Regions from separate parts of the Caballeronia sp. Sq4a genome, predicted to be linked through region 2. Evidence: riboswitches for the same ligand, from Rfam matches in the RefSeq annotation. Region 2 holds a riboswitch; the other holds the start of a gene.
The links. Region 2 has a riboswitch for thiamine pyrophosphate ahead of LDZ24_RS12175 (FAD-dependent oxidoreductase). Riboswitches for the same ligand answer to the same signal wherever they lie in the genome.

Region 1 (9,851 bases), 1.4 Mb from region 2:
AGCCTTGTCAGAAAAGGAAAGTGGCAGAACGCACGAAGCCGACGACGCGGCACGCCGAGCGCCCGTCGGCAAAAAACGTTTCAGGATCGTTACGGCGCGCCGATTAGCGGGCTGCAAAGCGCCAGATTTTGTAACGCGGACGAACAGGCGCCGCGTGAATCAGTGGCCGCGTCCGCCGCCGTGACCGCCGCCTCCGTGCCAGCCGCCATATCCACCGGACCCGCCTTGCCACGTCCCGCCGCCGTGCCATCCGCCGCCGCCGTGCCATCCGCCGCCGCCGTGCCATCCGCCGTGGTGCCAGCCGTATCCGTGGCCCCAGCAGCATCCGCCGCCCCAGTAGCCGAAGCCGACCGAGATCGCCGGATAGCCGTAGCCGTAATACGCCGGATACGGGTACGGGTAATACGGATAGCCGTAGGCCGGATAGCCGCCGTAGTAGCCGGCATAGGGGTAGACGGCCGAGTAGGGCACCTGTTCGGTCGAGTAGACGATGCCGGTCCCCGGCACCGCCGACGCGCCCGACGCTGCGTCGGCCGGCAGCGCGAATTCGCGCTGCGCATAGATGGCGCTGACCGTGGGGTAACCCGCGCCCGGGTAGTCGGGATACGGGTAGTAACACCCGCTGACCAGAAGTCCCGCGGCAAGCGCGGCCATGCCGCTCTTTGCGAGGACGATGCGTGCGGACATCATGACGCTGCTCCTTGAATTGCCTGCGGGACTCTTCGGGTTCAGTGGTCTCGATAAAACCGATGCGGTCCGTTAAAGAGGAGCTTAGTCGATCGATGCATGGCGCGTTGCATCCGCCCGGTGAGGAACGATGGCTGGTATCGCTTCCTGTAACAGACTTGAAACACGTGCGGCGCCGACGGTGGCGCGCCGCACGCCGATGCGCGACGGCCTTACTTGCCGACCTGATTGCCGATGACCCCGCCGACGGCCGCGCCGCCCAGCGTCGAAAGCGCGCTGCCGCCGATCACGGCCCCGCCCGCTGCGCCGACGCCCGCGCCGATGGCGGTGTCGCGCTGACGCGTGGTCATGTTGTCGCAGCCGGTCAGTCCGGCGAAAGAAGCGGTGAGCAGTGCTGCGGCGCCGATTTGTTTGATGTTTTTCATGTCGACTCTCCAGTGATGATGGAACGAATCGGCTGCGGCGCGACTTCCCCGGACGAGACGACGGTCCGGCGCGCATGCCGCGTTTTTTCGCCGGTTCGTTCGATACGGAGCAGGAAAGATGCCCGAATCGTCTGAATGAGCGCCCAGCCTTGATGAGCAAGGCTTTGGGCGGGAACGCAGCAAGCAAAACGGCCTGTCGCGCTCGCCGCGCGACAGGCCGTTTCCGGTCAGGCTTTCAGTCCGTCAGAGACGGCGCATCATGTCGGCTGATAGATTTCCGCGCCCTTCTTCACGAACTCGATCGCCTTCGTCTGCATGCCGTGCGTGAGCGCGTCGGTTTCGCTCACGCCCTGCTTCGCGGCGAAGTCGCGCACATCCTGCGTGATCTTCATCGAGCAGAAGTGCGGGCCGCACATCGAGCAGAAGTGCGCGACCTTCGCGGAGTCCTTCGGCAGCGTTTCGTCGTGGAATTCGCGCGCCTTGTCCGGGTCGAGGCCGAGATTGAACTGGTCTTCCCAGCGGAATTCGAAGCGCGCCTTCGAGAGCGCGTTGTCCCGCACCTGCGCGCCGGGATGGCCCTTCGCCAGATCCGCCGCGTGCGCCGCGAGCTTGTACGTGATGATGCCTTCCTTCACGTCGTCCTTGTTCGGCAAGCCGAGGTGCTCCTTCGGCGTGACGTAGCAGAGCATCGCGGTGCCGAACCAGCCGATCATCGCGGCGCCGATGCCCGAGGTGATGTGGTCGTAGCCCGGCGCGATGTCCGTGGTGAGCGGCCCGAGCGTGTAGAAGGGCGCCTCGTCGCACCACTGCAACTGCAGGTCCATGTTCTCCTTGATGAGCTGCATCGGTACGTGGCCGGGGCCTTCGATCATCACCTGCACGTCGTGCTTCCACGCGACCTGCGTGAGTTCGCCGAGCGTCTTCAGCTCGCCGAGCTGCGCTTCGTCATTCGCGTCGTAGATCGAGCCGGGGCGCAGGCCGTCGCCGAGCGAGAAGGAGACATCGTATTGCTTCATGATTTCGCAGATGTCCTCGAAGTGCTCGTAGATGAAGCTCTCCTTGTGATGCGCGAGGCACCACTTCGCCATGATCGAGCCGCCGCGCGACACGATGCCGGTCATGCGGTTCGCCGTCAGCGGCACGTATTGCAGCCGCACGCCCGCGTGGATCGTGAAGTAGTCGACGCCTTGCTCCGCCTGCTCGATGAGCGTGTCGCGGAAGATTTCCCACGTAAGGTCTTCGGCTTTGCCGTTGACCTTTTCGAGCGCCTGATAGATGGGCACCGTGCCGATCGGCACCGGCGAATTGCGGATGATCCACTCGCGCGTCTCGTGAATGTGCTTGCCGGTGGACAGATCCATCACCGTGTCGCCGCCCCAGCGGATCGCCCAGGTCATCTTGTCGACTTCCTCGCCGATGGACGACGTGACCGCCGAATTGCCGATGTTCGCGTTGATCTTCACGAGGAAGTTGCGGCCGATGATCATCGGCTCGCTTTCCGGGTGATTGATGTTCGCGGGAATGATCGCGCGGCCGCGCGCCACTTCCTCGCGCACGAACTCGGGCGTGATTTCCTTCAGCGCGTCCTTGCCGAACGCCGCCGCGCCGAACGCCTGTCCGGGATGCTGGCGGCCCATCATCTGCGCGAGCTTTTCGCCGTTCGGGCCGCTCTTGCGCAGGCTTTCGAGATATTCGGCGCGACGCTGATTCTCGCGGATGGCGATGTATTCCATCTCCGGCGTGATGATGCCCGCGCGCGCGTAGTGCATCTGCGTGACGTTCTTGCCGGCGAGGGCGCGGCGCGGCTTGCGGTGCAGGCCGGGAAAGCGCAGTTCGGCCGTTTTCGGATCGGCGGCGCGCTCGCGGCCGAATTCGCTCGACAGGCCCGCCAGTTCTTCCGTGTCGCCGCGCTTTTCGATCCAGCCGGCGCGCAGCGCGGGCAGTCCCGAGCGGATGTCTATCTTCGCGTCCGGATCGGTGTACGGACCGGAGGTGTCGTACACGTACACCGGCGGATTCTTCTCGCCGCCGAAGCCGTCCGGCGTGTCGGACTGCGTGATCTCGCGCATCGGCACGCGAATGTCCGGCGTCGAGCCGGTCACGTAGACCTTGCGCGAGTTCGGCAGCGGGGCGATGGCGGCGGCGTCGACGACGGCGTTTTCCGACAGAAACTTGGGATTGGCATTCATGTGCTGTCTCTCCTGTGGGACGTGTTGACATGCGAGCGTTGCAGCGCTCGGCTGACTCAGGAGCTAAACAGGGAGGAACGAGACGGAAAGGTACGGGTTCGGAAGAAGTAGTCTGATGCGGCGCGACTGTCGAAACCCGAACGCTTCCCTGCGCTGGCATTATCCAGATCAGGTTCAAAGGGTATTTCTCACCCGCGCCGCGCGAGGCGACTGCGCTCGATGAAACCGGCCGCAATCGCGATGCGCAACGCAGGACCCCCGCGTTAGCAGCCGCCACCATACACCGCAGCGTGGCGTGTTGGCAACCATCCGAAAATTCGTCCGGCGATTCGTCGATCGCGCGGGGCGCTTACTGCATAATGTCGCTCGCCCCGGCCTGCGTGTTTTCCCTGACCGCCCGGCAGCCGCAATCGACGCCCCGCGTCTTGCGCTGTTTCTCCTCTGCGTCCGCGTTCGCATTCCAACTGTTTCGCCATGTCGTCCTGTCTCGTTTGTCGCGCCGGAGCTTTCGCCCGTTCAATTGCCGTCTGCCGGATGCGATGCGCGGCGCTGCACTGCACGCTGGCCGGGTAACGCATGTCCAATCCGTCGCCCAATCCGTCCTTCAAGCCGCCGCGCCTGCCGCGCCTGCCGTTCTCCTTGCCCGATCGTTTTCCGTTTCGCGCGCCGCGTTCGCACAAGGGACAAGTCGCGCTCGCGCTGGCCGTCGTCTATCTCGTGTGGGGATCGACGTATCTCGCCGTGCATCTGTCGCTCGCGTCGTTTCCGCCGCTTCTGCTTTCCGGCTTGCGCAATCTGTTCGCGGGCATCGGGCTCTTCGTGTTCGCGGCGCGCCGCAAGCCGGTCTGGCCGACGTTGGCCGAAGCGCGCAATGCCGCGCTCGTCGGCACGCTGCTCGTCGGCTTGTCGAGCGGGATGCTCGCCTACGGCATGCGCACCGTCGAAACCGGGACCGCCGCCGTGATGGTCGCGACCGTGCCGCTTTTCGCGACGATCATCGCCGCGCTCACGGGCCGGCGCATCGCGAAGGGCGAGTGGGTGGCGGTCGGATTGGGGCTGATCGGCATCGTGTTGCTGAATCACGGCGATTCAGGTGCCGGCTCAACCGCGGGCAGCATCGCGATTCTGTGCGGCGCGATTTTCTGGGCGGGCGGGGCGCATCTGGCGAGCCGCGTCAAGCTGCCGTCGGACCTCTTCATGTCGACCGCGCTGCAGATCGGCCTCGGCGGTTCGATTTCCACGACGGTCGCGTTGCTCTCCGGCGAGCGGCTGGCGGGCATCGGCTTCGTGCCGGGGCTGTCGTTTCTGTACTTGATGCTCGTCGGAACGATGGCCGCGTATGTCGCTTACGGCTTCCTGATCCGCCATACGAGCCCGATCATCGCGAGCAGCTGCATGTACGTGAACCCGGTGGTCGCGGTGTTGCTCGGCGCGTTGCTGCTCGGCGAGGCGATCACGCGCTGGACCGTCATTGCGACGGTCGTCATTCTGCTGAGCGTCGGGCTTTCTTTCTGGTTCGATTATCGACGGCGCGGGTTGGTGTGAGCCTTCCGTTCGCTTCGCTTGTAAGAAGGGCGCGCACGCAGCGCTCGAAGCCGCGCACGCGCCGCTGCGCTGTCGGGCCCCGAACGAATCCTCTAACGAATGCCGCAGCCTTGCGCGATAAGGCTTCCAGCTGAAGTCGCGCCGCTCGCGCACCGCAAAAGGGCACGGGTGTTGCTCTATATGCGCCACCCGCGAGGCGCGTCATTCCGATGAAACAAAGACGCGTTCCTCGCGGCGAGGACGCGGCGTAGCGGGCCATCCGCCCGCCGTCCGCAGCCTTCACGACACCATCAACGATCACAAAAAGGAAGGTGGCACATGAAGCTCATCCGCACCGTCACGGCGCTCGCTGCCGTCGCTTCGCTTCTCTCCGCATGCGGCGGAAGTTCGGACGACGTCGGCAAGGAACTCGGCCTTACGCAAGCGCAGGTTCACTTCATCCACGCGATTCCGAGCGGCCCGAACGTCGACTTCTACGATAACGGCAAGGTGCTGCAACCGAACCTCGGCTACAAGACGGTGACCAACTTCGCGAACATCGGCACGGGCCAGCACAACTTCGGCTACGCGGCCGTGAACACGACGACCCTGCTCGCATCCAATTCGAGCATCAGCAACGCGGCGAAGGGCCACGAATACACGGTCGTCGCGCTGCCGGACGCGGGCTTCCTGCCGTCGATCGCCGTGATCGACGATCCGTTCGACAAGGGTCTCCTTTCGACGAGCGCGCGCGTGCGCGGCTTCAACGCATCGGCGAACGCGCAGAACCTCGATCTGTATCTGGTCGCGCCGGGGACGGACATCGCGACGGTCAACGCGACGATGCCGAGCGTCGCCTTCAAAAGCGCGGTTCCGGCGAGCACGCAGGACTCGATCTATGTTTCCGGCGGCACGTATCAGCTGATCGCGACGCTTCCGGGTTCGAAGACGCCGGTGTACAAGTCGGCTTCGTTTAATCTCGGCAATAACGCGGACTGGCTCGTGACGACGCTGCCTTCGGGCAACGCGCTGTCGCAGGTCGTGCCCGGCAAGATTCGGGTGCTGGTGGCGCAGGGCGGCAACACGCAGACGCCGGCGCTGGAGTTGCCGGATACGCAGTAAGCGCTTGCGCGTCAGGCCGTGACGAAACCCGCCCGAGCGATGTCGGGCGGGTTTTTTTTACGCACAAAAAAAATCTCGCCGCGCGAGGCGGCGAGATGACAGGAACTACGCTGCGTTGGTAGAGCGTCCCGGCTTACTTATGTTCTTCCGCCGAGTTCGAGATAGCCTGGCCGCCCTTCGAAATGTCCTGACCTGCGCCCGAGATGGTGTTGCAGCCTGCCAGCGCAGCGGTGCCCGCGATCAGCAGCAAAGCGATGATTCGAGTCATGTTCAATCCCCTTGAAGTAAATGTCTGGATTGGCCGCTGCTCTTCGATGGCCTCACCGGTGTGAATAATCTTAAAAAAGCGCCCGAGCGCGCGCTGTAAGCACACATGTGTTTTTCGTGTCGGCGGACTCCGTATTTCGCGTCGGCATCGTCCTACGCGGCGGCGCGGGCCGGCGATCCGTCGACATCCACGTCCACATCCACATGCACGCGCTCGCGCGGCATCGACACGCGAATGCTCGTGCCATGCGGCATCGCGCGTTCAATCTCGAAGCGCCCGCCGCGCGCCGACACGCGCTGCCGCATGCCGACTAGTCCGTGAGTCTGCGTGCGCTTCAGATCCTGCGGCCGGATGCCGATGCCGTCGTCGTCGATCGCGAGCGCGACGTTCGCCGGGTCGAGCGTGAGCGCAATGCGGATTCGGCTCGCATGCGCGTACTTCGCGGCGTTCGTGAGCGTTTCCTGCGCCACGCGAAAGAGCGAGATCTCGATGGCTTCGCCGAGCTTCACTTCGTCGTCCGGCAGTTCGGCCTCGACGGTCCAGCCGTTGCGCTGCGCGGCTTCGGCCACGAGCGAGCGCAGCGCCGTGACGAGACCGAAATTGGCGAGCACCGTCGGCCGCATGTCCTCGATGATCCGCCGCTTGAGCGCAATGCCCTGATCCAGATTGCCGATGGCGCGCGACAGTTTCTCGGCCATCGCTGGCTCCGATTCACGCAGCTTGCCGCGCACCCACGCGACATCCATCTTGCTCGCGGTCAGAATCGAGCCGAGTTCGTCGTGCAGTTCGCGGGCGAGTTGCGTCTTTTCATCCTCGCTCACCGATTGCAGATGCCACGCGAGCGCTTCGAGCTGGCGCGTGCGTTCGAAGACGAGTCGATCCAGTTCTTCCTGCTGCGTGATGAGCGCCTTCTGCACGCGATCCTGCTTGTCGAGCTGAATGCCGAGATTGCGAAACAGCAGCAGGAACAACACGATGTTCAGAGCGCATAGCGCCGCGACGCACAGCGTCGAAATGCGCTGATCGGCGCGGCTCGCGTCGAGCGCGTGTTGGGCGCGCTGCTCCTCGTTCAGGCGCAAGAGCGAGAGCGCGGCGTCGAGCGTCATGTCCTTGTCGGTCGATGCCTCCGAAGGCGCGGCCGATGGCGCCGCGCTGCGCTCGATGCCGTCGTTCGCCGCCGCGCGAATTTGCGCGAAGCTCGCGAGCGCGGTGTCGTCGCCGATGCGGCGATAGTAGGCATCCAGCGTGGCGAGCGCGCGGCGCACGTGCGCGGCGGTCGCTTCGAACTGGTTCTTGTAGGCGGCGTCCGGTTTCAGCGCCATCGCTTGTCCCTGCGCGGACAGCGTCGCGATGTCCGCGGCAAGCGCCGAAAGCTGCGCGGTCGCGCTCTTGGCGTCGAGCGCCGTTTCGTACTCGGCGGCAATGCGCATGCGGCCCGACTCCAGAATCACGAGCCCGCCGACGGTAATCACGATCGCCACCGTCATCGCGACGGCCCAGCTATACCGGTGCATCCAATCGTTGATGCGCGCGAAGCCGGCGCGCGTGCCCCGGCTCGCCGTCGGGGCGGGCGAGGTGTCGTCCTGCGCGATGCCGGTCAGCGCGGCGTGGGGAAGGTGGCTCATGACGTGGTTCTCGATGCGGCGACGAGGCAGATGGCGCGCTTCGCGCAGCCGATTTGAAAGCAAATGTCGGTGGATTCTCACAGCAAAAAAGGAGCCAGCCCGAATGCGCGCGGCAGAACGCGCGGCTAGCATGAGTGCGTCAACCATTCCTACGGGGAGCGATCATGCTGAGATGGGCTCTGTTTTTCGCGATCGTCGCTGTGATCGCCGGTTTGCTGGGCTTCACGGGCATTGCCGCGGGCGCCGCGACCATTGCCAAGTTCCTGTTCGTGCTGTTCCTGATTCTTTGCGTCGTGTTTCTGGTGCTGGGGTTCGTCATCACCAAGAAAGCGGTCGATTAGCGGCTTAGTTTGCTCCATGCCTTGCCATGCCGGGATGGCGCTTCGCGCCATGCCCGGCCGACCTTGAACGACCTTAGAACAATCACGAGGAGGGTCCCATGCTTCACTACGCAGCCGTTTTCTTCGTCATCGCGATCATCGCGGCGGTGTTCGGCTTCACGGGCATCGCGGCCGGCGCCGCTGAAATCGCGAAGATCCTGTTTTATATTTTCCTCGTCGTGTTCGTCGTGACGCTGCTGCTCGGTGTCTTCAGGACGTGACGTTGCCGAATCGTCGTGCCCGCGCCCGCTCATCGGACGATAGAGCGGAGCGGGCACGCGCCATGCATCGCGGACGATGATCGAATAGCGGAACGCTATGAAGCCGCACGGCGATTCGCTCGACGCATCCGTCCATCCCCCCAATTCACAGGAGCAAACACATGTCCGATTCATCTGCTGTATCGACCGCGCCGGGCCAGTCCAAGGACGCTTTCGTCCTCGATGTGGAAAAAATCCGGAACGACGCGCGGCAGCACATGGACGAAGGCCCGGTCACGTCGACCTATGCCGCCGACCGCGAAACCGTGCTGAAGCTGCTCAACGACGCGCTCGCGACCGAGTGGGTCTGCACGCTGCGCTACAAGCGCCACTACTTCATGGCGAAGGGCATTCACTCTGAGGCCGTCGCGAAGGAATTCGCCGAGCACGCGACCGAGGAGCAGGAACATGCCGACATGCTCGCCGAGCGCATCGTGCAGCTGGGCGGCTCGCCGGACTTCGCGCCGGACAGCCTCAAGTCGCGCGCGCATTCGGAGTACAAGGAAGGCGCCGATCTCATCGACATGATTCGCGAGAACCTGATCGCCGAGCGCATCGCGATCGACACGTACCGCGAGATCATTCGCTATCTCGGCGACAAGGATGTCACCACGCGCCGCATCTTCGAAGAGATCCTCGCCGTCGAGGAAGAGCACGCGGACGACATGGCCGACCTGCTGGAAGGCCGCAACGGGTAAGCGTAAGCCTTGGGCGCGGTGCGTGTTGCGCCGCGCATGGCTTTCACGCCTGCCTCGGTAGAATCACCGTTCTTTCATTACAGCAGTACGGACGGCGTGAATGATTCGAGTCTTGATAGCCGACGACCATGCGATCGTGCGCAGCGGGTTCAGGCAGTTCGTCGCGGACGAGCCGGACATGGAAGTGGCGGCGGAAGCATCGACGGGCGATGAAACCATCGCGCTCGTACGCGAAACGGCGTTCGACGTGGTGCTGCTCGACATCGCCATGCCGGACAAGAACGGCGTGGACACCTTGCGGGTCATCAAGCAGATCCGGCCCCAGCAGGGCGTGTTGATGCTATCGGGCTTTCCGGAGAGCCAGTACGCGATCAATCTGCTGAAGGCGGGCGCGAACGGCTACCTGAACAAGGACGCCGCGCCGGACGAGATCGTGCGCGCCATTCGCACGGTGGCGCGCGGGCATCGTTACCTGTCCGAATTCATCGCGGATGCGCTCGCCGACAAGCTCGACAAGCCCGCCGCCGAGCGGCCGCACGAGTTGCTGTCGGAGCGCGAGTTCCAGATCTTTTGCAAGCTCGCGGGCGGCCGGATTCCGACGGAAATCGCGCAGGAACTGCATCTTTCGGTGAAGACGGTGAGCACGTACCGGGCGCGCGTGCTGGAGAAGATG
Region 2 (9,851 bases):
GCAAGGCAACCGGTTTTCTCGAATTCGAACGCCGCCATGAGGCGTACGAAGCACCGCTGACCCGCGTCAAGCATTACAAGGAATTCGTCGCTGCGCTGACTGACGACGACGCCAAGGTTCAAGGCGCGCGCTGCATGGATTGCGGTATTCCGTTCTGCAACAACGGCTGTCCGGTCAACAACATCATTCCGGACTTCAACGATCTCGTGTTCCGCCAGGACTGGAAGAGCGCGATCGAAGTGCTGCATTCGACCAACAACTTCCCGGAGTTCACGGGCCGCATCTGCCCGGCGCCTTGCGAGGCGGCGTGCACGCTCGGCATCAACGAAGATCCGGTCGGCATCAAGTCGATCGAGCGCAAGATCATCGACAAGGCGTGGGAAGAAGGCTGGGTCGCCCCACAGCCGCCGAAGCACAAGACGGGCAAGAAAGTCGCCGTCGTGGGTTCGGGTCCGGCGGGGCTCGCGGTCGCGCAGCAACTGGCGCGCGCGGGACATGACGTGGTCGTGTTCGAAAAGAATGATCGCATCGGCGGACTGCTGCGCTATGGCATCCCCGACTTCAAGCTGGAGAAGTGGCTGATCGACCGCCGCATGCGCCAGATGGAAGCGGAAGGCGTGTCGTTCCGCACGAACGTGTTCGTCGGCCGCGATGCGATCCCGTCGCACATCGGCAATACGGCGAAGGAAAGCATCACGCCGGAAGAACTGAAAGAGCAGTTCGACGCGGTGGTGGTCGCGGGCGGCTCGGAAACGCCGCGCGACTTGCCGGTGCCGGGGCGCGAGCTGCAAGGCATCCACTTCGCGATGGAGTTTCTCCCGCAGCAGAACAAGGTCAACGCGGGCGACAAGGTCGCGGATCAACTCGTCGCGAAGGGCAAGCATGTCGTCGTGATCGGCGGCGGCGATACGGGCTCGGACTGCGTCGGCACGTCGAACCGTCATGGCGCGAAGAGCGTCACGCAATTTGAACTGCTCGCGCAGCCGCCTGAAGAAGAGAACAAGCCGCTCGTGTGGCCGTACTGGCCGATCAAGCTGCGCACGTCGTCATCGCATGAGGAAGGTTGCGAGCGCGACTGGTCGGTTGCGACCAAGCGCTTTGAAGGCAAGAACGGCAAGGTGGAGAAGCTGATCGCGGCGCGCGTCGAATGGAAGAACGGCAAGATGCAAGAAGTGCCGAATTCCGAATTCGAGATGAAGGCGGATCTGGTTCTGCTCGCGATGGGTTTCACGCAGCCGCTTTCGCCGGTGCTCGAAGCGTTCGGCGTCGACAAGGACGCGCGCGGCAACGTGCGGGCAACGACTGAAGGCGAGAAGGCGTATTACACGTCGGTGGACAAGGTGTTCACGGCGGGCGATATGCGGCGCGGGCAGTCGCTCGTCGTCTGGGCGATTCGCGAAGGGCGTCAGTGCGCGCGGTCGGTGGATGCGTATTTGATGGGGTCGAGTGAGTTGCCGCGGTAATCGTTCGACGCATCGTGAAGCAAAAAGGCCACGCGTTCCGTGGCCTTTTTGCTATCTACGCGAAGAAATCAAGCCTCCACCATCGCCCTTTCGATCTCGATCTTGTAGTCATGGAACATCGCGACCGACTCCCGATGCGCGACGCTTAAGATGGCCGCTTTCGGCAACCGCTCGACCAGCGTGTTGTAGATGTGCAGCTCGTTCTCCGCATCGAGCGCGCTCGTCGCTTCGTCGAGGAACACGAAGTCCGGCTTGTGCAGCAGCACGCGCGCCGCAGCCAGCCGCTGCTGCTCGCCCGGCGACAAGCTGCGCGCCCAGTGCGCGCTTTCATCGAGCCGGTCCGCGTACGCTTCGAGGTTGCAGGCGCGCAAGGCTTCGCGCGATTCTTCGTCGGTGAACGTCGTGGCCGGCGACGGATACGACAGCGCCGCGCGCAACGTCCCGATCGGCAGATAACTCTGCTGCGGCACGAACATCAGCTTCGCATCGACGGGCGCGTCGATGGTGCCGTCGCCGAACGGCCACAGGCCCGCCAGCGCGCGCATCAGCGTGCTCTTGCCCGAACCCGACGGTCCGACGACGAGCCAGCGCGAACCGGGCTCGATCGACACGTCCGCCACGCGCGAAAGCGGCGTGCCATTCGGAAGCGCGAGTGTGAGGCCGGTCGTCGTCAGCGACGGCGTGCTCGTGTAATGCAGATTGATGCCGCCGCGTTCCGTCGCAGGCGACGTTTCCTCGCGGATATGCGTCGAGCGCATCACGCGCTTGAACTCGCGCAGACGGTTGACGGTGGCGCGCCATTCGACCAGCGTCGAATAACTGTTGATGAACCACGAGAAGGAATCGCTGACCGTGCCGAACGCCGATGAAATCTGCATCAGCACGCCGAATGAGAACGCGCCCGCGAAGTAGCGCGGCGCGGCGACCATGATCGGAAAAATGATCGCAATCTGCCCGTAGAAGGACAGCACGAAGGTCATGCGCTTCGTGTACTTCATGATGAGCCACCAGTTGTCGCGAATGCGCTGGAAGATGCTCTTCGCGTTGGCGGTTTCGGTGGCGATGCCGTCGTAGAACGCAATCTGCTCGGCGTTTTCGCGCACGCGAATCAGGCCGAAGCGGAAGTCCGCCTCCACTTTCTGCTGCTGATAGTTGATCGACACGAGCGGATGCCCGACCTTCTGGATGATGAGCGAGCCGAGGATCGCGTAGAGGGCGGCGGCCCACACCATGTAGCCCGGAACGACGAGCGGCTTGCCGAAGAGCGTCAGCGTCAGAGCGCCCGCGAGCGTCCACAAGATAGTGATGAAGGTGACGAGCGTGACGAGCGTCGACAGCAGGTCGAGCGACAGCGTAAGCGTGGTGGTCGCGAAGGATTGCAGGTCGTCGCTGATACGCTGGTCGGGGTTGTCGGCGAGGCGGTCGCGTTCGATGCGGTAGAACGCCTTGTCGCCGAACCATTGTTCGAGATACCGGTTCGTGAGCCATTGCCGCCAGCGGAACGCGAGCATTTGCCGGAGATAGCGGCCGTAGACGGCAAGCAGGATGTACGCGAACGCGAGACCCGTGAAGATCAGCAGCAAGTGCGGAAAGTCGCGCACGTTCTTGTTTTGCAGCGCGTTATAAAAGTCTGCGTTCCAGCTGTTGAGCCGCACGTTGATCCAGACGACCGTCATATTGATCGCGATGATCGCGACCAGAAGGCCCCACGCGATGCCGCGTTCTTCCGAGACCCAGTAAGGTTTGATGAGGCTCCACGCCGATACGTCATCCGCCTTCTGCTGCGTGCTTTCGAGATTCGTGTTGACCATGACCTTGTGTTCGGGTGCGCCGGATCGCCGGCGGGTTGAGACGGTGTCGCTTGCCGTTCGGCGCGCGGCATCGACGTGCGCGCAGCCAGTTCCGGGTTCGCAGATTGTTGTGATGCTGCCTTAACTGTCGCTTAATTCGGCCCGATCGTCCGATGAACCGGTGTTCGGGGCATTGTGCCAGAGTGCCGCCGGCCGCGACCGAAGCGGCACGACGCGGCACGACGCGGCACGACGCGGCACGACGGGAGCGCCACGGCCGCAGCGGGCAATCCCGGTTTGCAGCGGCTTTGCCTTTTATGCTCTAATGATCTGCGACGAAACAGGGGTGCTTCGCGCGACGTCACTGGCAACGGTGGCCGGCGCGGCGAGGCTGAGAGAGACCCTTTGCACCCGATCCGGGTAATACCGGCGAGGGAAGTTTCCGGAGAACGCGCGTTCGCCGCGCCATTCCTCCAGTCTCTTCCGGTCTTCCTTTTCCGCTCGGTGCGTCTGACGGCCGCCGTGCAGGTCTCTCCTCCGCTGATTCGTCACGTTAGTCAATCGGTATGCCGCTTCCTGCGGCGACGCTCGCGTACGTCGAGGCGACGCACGCGACCGGATGAGGAGACATCGGATTGTGAACAGCATGGAACAGGGCGACGCCCGCCGGCCGGATTTCGCCGTGATCGGCGGCGGGCTCGTCGGGCGGCTCGTCGCCTGGCAGCTTGCGGGCGCGGGGCACGGCGTCGCGCTCTACGAGCGTGGCGACGAAGCCGGCTCGCAGTCGGCCGCGTGGGTCGCCGCGGCCATGCTCGCGCCGCTCGCGGAGGCAACGAGCGCGGAGCCGCTCGTCGTCGAACTCGGCGCGGCGTCGCTCGCGCGCTGGCCGGATGTGCTCGCGGCATTGCCCGAGCCGGTCTTCTTTCAGCGCAACGGGACGCTCGTCGTCTGGCACGGCGCGGATCGCGCGGAAGCGCCGCTTTTCGAGCGCCGGCTGCGCGCGAACGCCCCGGTATCGCTACTCGACGGCGGTTTCGTCAAGCTCGCGGGCGCGCAGGTCGCCGAGGCGGAACCGGCGCTCGGGACGCGCTTCGCGCAGGGCTGGCTGCTGCCGCACGAAGGCCAGCTCGACAACCGGCAGGCGCTCAAGGCGCTCGCGGCGGGGCTGGCGGCGCGCGGCGTGCGCACGCACTGGAACACGCCGGTCGATGCCATGCCCGATGCGCGCTGGATCATCGATTGCCGCGGTCTCGGCGCGAAGGCCGCGTGGCCCGCGCTGCGCGGCATTCGCGGCGAAGTGGCGCGGGTGCATGCGCCGGGCATCGGGCTCACGCGGCCGGTGCGCTTGCTGCATCCGCGCTATCCGCTTTACATCGCGCCGAAGCAGAACGACGTCTACGTGATCGGCGCGACGGAAGTCGAGGGCGAGGACATGTCGCCCGTCAGCGTGCGCTCGGCGCTCGAATTGCTGAGCGCGGCCTTCGCCGTGCATCCGGGATTCGGCGAAGCGCGCATTCTCGAACTCAATTCGCAATGCCGGCCGACGCTGCCGGATCATCGTCCGGCCATTGCCTGGGATGGCGCGCAGACGCTGCGCGTGAACGGGCTGTATCGGCACGGCTTCATGATCGCGCCCGAAGTGGCCGATGCCGCGTGCGCGCTCGCCGATGCGCTCATCGGAGGAGCGGTGCGCGACGCCGCTTCGTTCGCGCAGTTCCGCGGCGATGCCGCATGGCCCGAGCTGCTGCACGGCGCGTTCGCGGCCGTGCCCGCGTGACACGATTCAGAGACAGAACCATGAACATCCACATCAATCAGCGCGAGTTCACCTTGCCCGATGCCGCGACCGTGACTGACGCGCTCGCCGCGTTCGGCGCGAAGCCGCCGTTCGCAGTCGCGCTCAACGGCCAGTTCGTCGCGCGCGGCGAGCATGGCACGAAGACGCTCGCGCCGGGCGACAAGCTCGACGTCGTTTCGCCCGTCGCGGGCGGTTGAACACACGAAGGATTCCATCATGACCACACAGACCGCCGATGTGCTCACGCTCTACGGCCAGGCATTTCCGAGCCGCGTGCTGCTCGGCACGTCGCGCTATCCGTCGCTGCAATCGCTGTCCGATTCCATCGATGCCGCGCGCCCCGGCATGGTGACGGTCGCGCTGCGCCGCCAGTCGGAGACGGGCGAAGCCGGCTTCTTCGACGTGCTCAAGCGTCACGGCGTCGCGCTGTTGCCGAACACCGCGGGCTGCCAGAGCGTCGACGAAGCGCTGACAACTGCCTACATGGCGCGGGAAGTCTTCGACACGCCGTGGATCAAGCTCGAACTGATCGGCGACGATTACACGCTCCAGCCCGACCCGATCGGCCTGGTCGAAGCGGCGGCGAAGCTCGTGCGCGACGGCTTCAAGGTGCTGCCGTACTGCACCGAAGATCTGGTGATCGGCCGGCGCCTGCTCGATGCCGGCTGCGAAGCGCTGATGCCGTGGGGCGCGCCCATCGGCACGGGCAAGGGCGTGACGAACCCGTACGGCCTGCGCACGCTGCGCGAGCGGCTGCCGGACGTGCCACTGATCGTCGATGCGGGTCTGGGCGTGCCGTCGCACGCGTGTCAGGTGATGGAGTGGGGCTTCGACGGCGTGCTGCTCAACACGGCGGTGTCGCAGGCCACGTTTCCGCCGCAGATGGCGCGTGCATTTGCGCTGGGCGTCGAAGCGGGCCGCAGCGCGTTCCTCGCCGGTCCGATGGCCGAGCGCGACAGCGCGCAGGCAAGCACGCCGGTCGTCGGCATGCCGTTCTGGCATCAGGACGGAGGTGCGGCATGAGCCTGCTCGGTCGCGAAGTGTTCTGGCCGCCGGCGGACGAACTCCTGGAAGTCGCGGAGCGCATCCGCGCGCGTCTGGGCGACTGGCCCGCCGCGTCGACGCGCTGGCGCATCTGCCTGACCGCGCCCGAATCGGCCGGCGCGCAGGATTTGATCGTGCTCACGGGCCCGCGTGAATCCGATCCCGGCGCGCTTGCCGGCGACGCCGCCCTGCTCGAAGCGCACGGCTCGCGCGTGACGCTGACGCGCAACGGCGCGCGTTTCGTGCTCGACGGCGAGCGCTCCGACGACTGGCTCGCCGCGCTCGCCGCGTTTCTCGACTGCAACTTCGAGCCGCACGATGCACTCGTTCTGGCGCTGGCCTGGCGCACCGGCGACGAGTCGAAAGACGACGCCTGGCCCGTCGATTTCGCGACGTTTCCGCGCGTGAGCGACCTTCCGCCCGCGCCGGAGCCCGCATTCCCCGCATGCCCCGACGCGCTCGGCCTCTATCCCGTTCTGCCGAGCGCGGAATGGGTGGAGCGCGTGCTCGAGCTGGGCGTCGCCACGGCGCAACTGCGCCGCAAAAGCGCGGACGCCGACGATCTTCGACGCGAGATCGAGCGGTCCGTGGCGGCGGGGCGTCGTCATCAGGCGCGGCTCTTCATCAACGATCACTGGCGCGAGGCGATAGCGGCGGGCGCTTACGGCGTGCACCTCGGCCAGGAAGACGTCGAGACCGCCGACCTGAGCGCGATTGCGGGCGCCGGCCTGCGCCTCGGCCTCTCGACGCACGGCTACTATGAAATGCTGCGCGCGCTGCATTTCCGGCCGAGCTATCTCGCGCTCGGCGCCGTCTTCCCGACGACGACGAAGGTCATGCCGACCAAGCCGCAGGGGCTTGCCCGCCTGCGCCGCTACGTGCAGCTTCTGCGCGGCCGGGTGCCGCTCGTCGCGATCGGCGGAATCGACGGCAAAGTGATCGGCGACGTGCTCGCGACGGGCGTGGGCAGCGCGGCGGTCGTGCGCGCGGTGACCGAAGCGCCGGATACTGCTCAGGCGGTCACATTGCTGCAACAAAACTTTGCAGGTCAATGCTGACAGTTCCGAAAAAATTAGGCACCGCGCACTAGGCAAAGCACCGATTGCACGCAGGCCCTATAATGCGGCGTTTTGCGTCAACGGAATTTCTTACCCAGTGCCAGCCTCTTCTGAGACTCTGCTCGAGCTACGCGACGTCGACTTCGGTTACGGCGACCGGCTCGTCCTGTCGAACCTGAACATGCGCTTCACGCGCGGTCAGGTCGTCGCGGTCATGGGCGGCTCGGGCTGCGGCAAGACCACGACGCTTCGGCTGATCGGCGGTCTCGTCAAGGCGAGCCGCGGCCAGGTGCTGTACGGCGGGCAGGACGTGGGCGCGCAGACCCGCGACGGCCTCTACGCGCTGCGCCGGAAGATGGGCATGCTGTTCCAGTTCGGCGCGCTCTTCACGGATCAGACGGTCTTCGAGAACGTCGCGTTTCCGCTGCGCGAGCACACGGATCTGCCCGAAGCGCTTATCCGCGATCTCGTTCTGATGAAGCTCAACGCCGTCGGCCTGCGCGGCGCGCGCGATCTCGCGCCGTCGGAAATCTCGGGCGGCATGGCGCGTCGCGTGGCGCTCGCGCGCGCCATCGCGCTCGATCCCGAACTCATGATGTACGACGAGCCGTTCGCCGGCCTCGATCCCATTTCGCTCGGCATCACCGCGAAGCTCATTCGCACGCTGAACGACGCGCTCGGCGCCACGTCCATTCTCGTCTCGCACGACGTGCCGGAGTCGTTCGCCATCGCCGACTACGTGTACTTCGTGGCCAACGGCGGCATCCATGCGGAAGGCACGCCGGCGCAACTGCGCGCGTCGCAGGACCCGACCGTGCGCCAGTTCATCGACGGCACGCCCGACGGCCCCTTCAAGTTCCACTACGCGAGCCAGAACCTCGCGGCGGATTTCGGCATCGGAGGCAAGGCATGATCAGCGCACTCGGACGCTGGGTGCTCGACGGCTTCGGCACCGCTGGTTACGCGACGCGCATGCTCGTGCGTCTCGTGCTCGAATTCTTCCCGCTGCTGCGCCGCCCGCGGCTTGTCACGAAACAAATCCACTTCGTCGGCAATTATTCGCTCGTGATCATCGCGGTGTCGGGCCTGTTCGTCGGCTTCGTGCTCGGCTTGCAGGGCTACTACACGCTCAACCGCTATGGCTCGGAGCAGGCGCTCGGGCTGCTCGTCGCGCTGTCGCTCGTGCGCGAACTCGGGCCCGTGGTCACGGCGCTGCTCTTCGCCGGGCGCGCTGGCACGTCGCTGACGGCGGAAATCGGCCTCATGAAGGCGGGCGAGCAACTCACGGCAATGGAAATGATGGCCGTCGATCCCATCAAGGTGGTCGTCGCGCCGCGCATGTGGGCGGGCATCATCTCGATGCCGGTGCTCGCGGCCATCTTCAGCGCGGTCGGCGTGATCGGCGGCTATGTGGTCGGCGTGCTGCTGATCGGCGTGGATTCGGGCGCGTTCTGGTCGCAGATGCAGGGCGGCGTGGATGTCTGGCGCGATGTCGGCAACGGCGTCGTGAAAAGCGTTGTGTTCGGTTTCGCGGTGACGTTCATCGCGCTGTTCCAGGGCTATGAAGCCCGGCCGACGCCCGAAGGCGTGTCGCGCGCGACGACGAAAACGGTCGTGTACGCGTCGCTCGCCGTGCTCGGCCTCGACTTCCTGCTGACCGCGTTGATGTTCAGCTAATGGACCACTCGCGGACGCTCGCGAGGGCGTGGGCGTTGTGAAGGGCACAGACCATCACGCGCAACCCGCGACAAGATTCTCTTTGGAAAGACGATGAAAAAGACTGCTCTCGACTTTTGGGTCGGCCTCTTCGTGGTGCTCGGTTTCGTGGCGCTGCTGTTTCTCGCGCTGAAGGCCGGCAACATGAGTTCCCTGTCGTTCCAGCAAACCTACGCCGTTCGGCTCAAGTTCGACAACATCGGCGGCCTGAAGCCGCGCGCGCCCGTTAAAAGCGCGGGCGTGACGGTCGGGCGCGTCGGCTCCATCGGCTTCGACCCGAACGCGTATCAGGCGGTCGTGACCATCGACATCGACAAGCAGTACCAGTTTCCGAAGGATTCGTCCGCGAAGATCCTGACCTCGGGTCTGCTCGGCGAGCAGTACATCGGCCTCGAGCCGGGCGGCGACGATCAGATGCTCAAGAACGGCGACACCATCACGATGACGCAATCGGCTGTCGTGCTCGAAAACCTGATCGGACAGTTCCTCTACAACAAGGCGGCGGATTCGGGCGCGTCGAAGGCAGCAACGCCGGCCGCGCCGGCCGCTGCCGCGCCGGCGTTCCCGGGCGCGGCCAGCGCCATGGGCGCTGCACCCGCACCCGCCGCACCCGCGGCGTCGGGCGCGGCGGCAGCGAGCGCGGCATCGGGCTCGGCTCAATAAGGAGAAGCTATGTACGCGATGGGGCTGCGGCGCGTGCTTGTCTCGGCGGCGGCGGTGACGCTCGCCGGTTGCGCGACGGTGACGACGCCCACGAAGGGCGATCCGTTCGAGAGTTACAACCGGACGATGTTCACCATCAACGACAAGGTGGACCAGTTCGCGCTGAAGCCGGTCGCGAAGGCGTACGTGTGGAGCGTGCCGGAGCCGGTGCGCAACAGCGTCACGAACTTCTTCTCGAATATCGGCGATGTGTACATCGCGGCGAACAATCTGCTGCAGTTGAAGATAGCGGATGGCGTCTCCGACATCATGCGCGTCG

Region 1: another riboswitch for thiamine pyrophosphate. It lies ahead of thiC (phosphomethylpyrimidine synthase ThiC); the one in region 2 lies ahead of LDZ24_RS12175 (FAD-dependent oxidoreductase).

What each region holds. Positions count from the first base shown of each region.
Region 1 is NZ_CP084250.1:975,004-984,854, forward strand. It holds gene LDZ24_RS04475 (hypothetical protein) at 160-690, opposite strand; gene LDZ24_RS04480 (glycine zipper 2TM domain-containing protein) at 900-1,112, opposite strand; gene thiC (phosphomethylpyrimidine synthase ThiC) at 1,370-3,301, opposite strand; TPP riboswitch at 3,429-3,571, opposite strand; gene LDZ24_RS04490 (EamA family transporter) at 3,878-4,846, shown strand; gene LDZ24_RS04495 (DUF4397 domain-containing protein) at 5,165-5,947, shown strand; gene LDZ24_RS04500 (entericidin A/B family lipoprotein) at 6,081-6,215, opposite strand; gene LDZ24_RS04505 (sensor histidine kinase) at 6,368-7,840, opposite strand; gene LDZ24_RS04510 (DUF1328 domain-containing protein) at 8,005-8,181, shown strand; gene LDZ24_RS04515 (DUF1328 domain-containing protein) at 8,280-8,441, shown strand; gene LDZ24_RS04520 (bacterioferritin) at 8,603-9,178, shown strand; gene LDZ24_RS04525 (response regulator transcription factor) at 9,279-9,851, shown strand, end outside.
Region 2 is NZ_CP084250.1:2,555,903-2,565,753, reverse strand. It holds gene LDZ24_RS12185 (glutamate synthase subunit beta) at 1-1,463, shown strand, start outside; gene LDZ24_RS12180 (ABC transporter ATP-binding protein/permease) at 1,532-3,274, opposite strand; TPP riboswitch at 3,586-3,708, shown strand; gene LDZ24_RS12175 (FAD-dependent oxidoreductase) at 3,900-5,030, shown strand; gene thiS (sulfur carrier protein ThiS) at 5,051-5,248, shown strand; gene LDZ24_RS12165 (thiazole synthase) at 5,268-6,074, shown strand; gene thiE (thiamine phosphate synthase) at 6,071-7,153, shown strand; gene LDZ24_RS12155 (ABC transporter ATP-binding protein) at 7,251-8,066, shown strand; gene mlaE (lipid asymmetry maintenance ABC transporter permease subunit MlaE) at 8,063-8,830, shown strand; gene mlaD (outer membrane lipid asymmetry maintenance protein MlaD) at 8,924-9,532, shown strand; gene LDZ24_RS12140 (VacJ family lipoprotein) at 9,542-9,851, shown strand, end outside.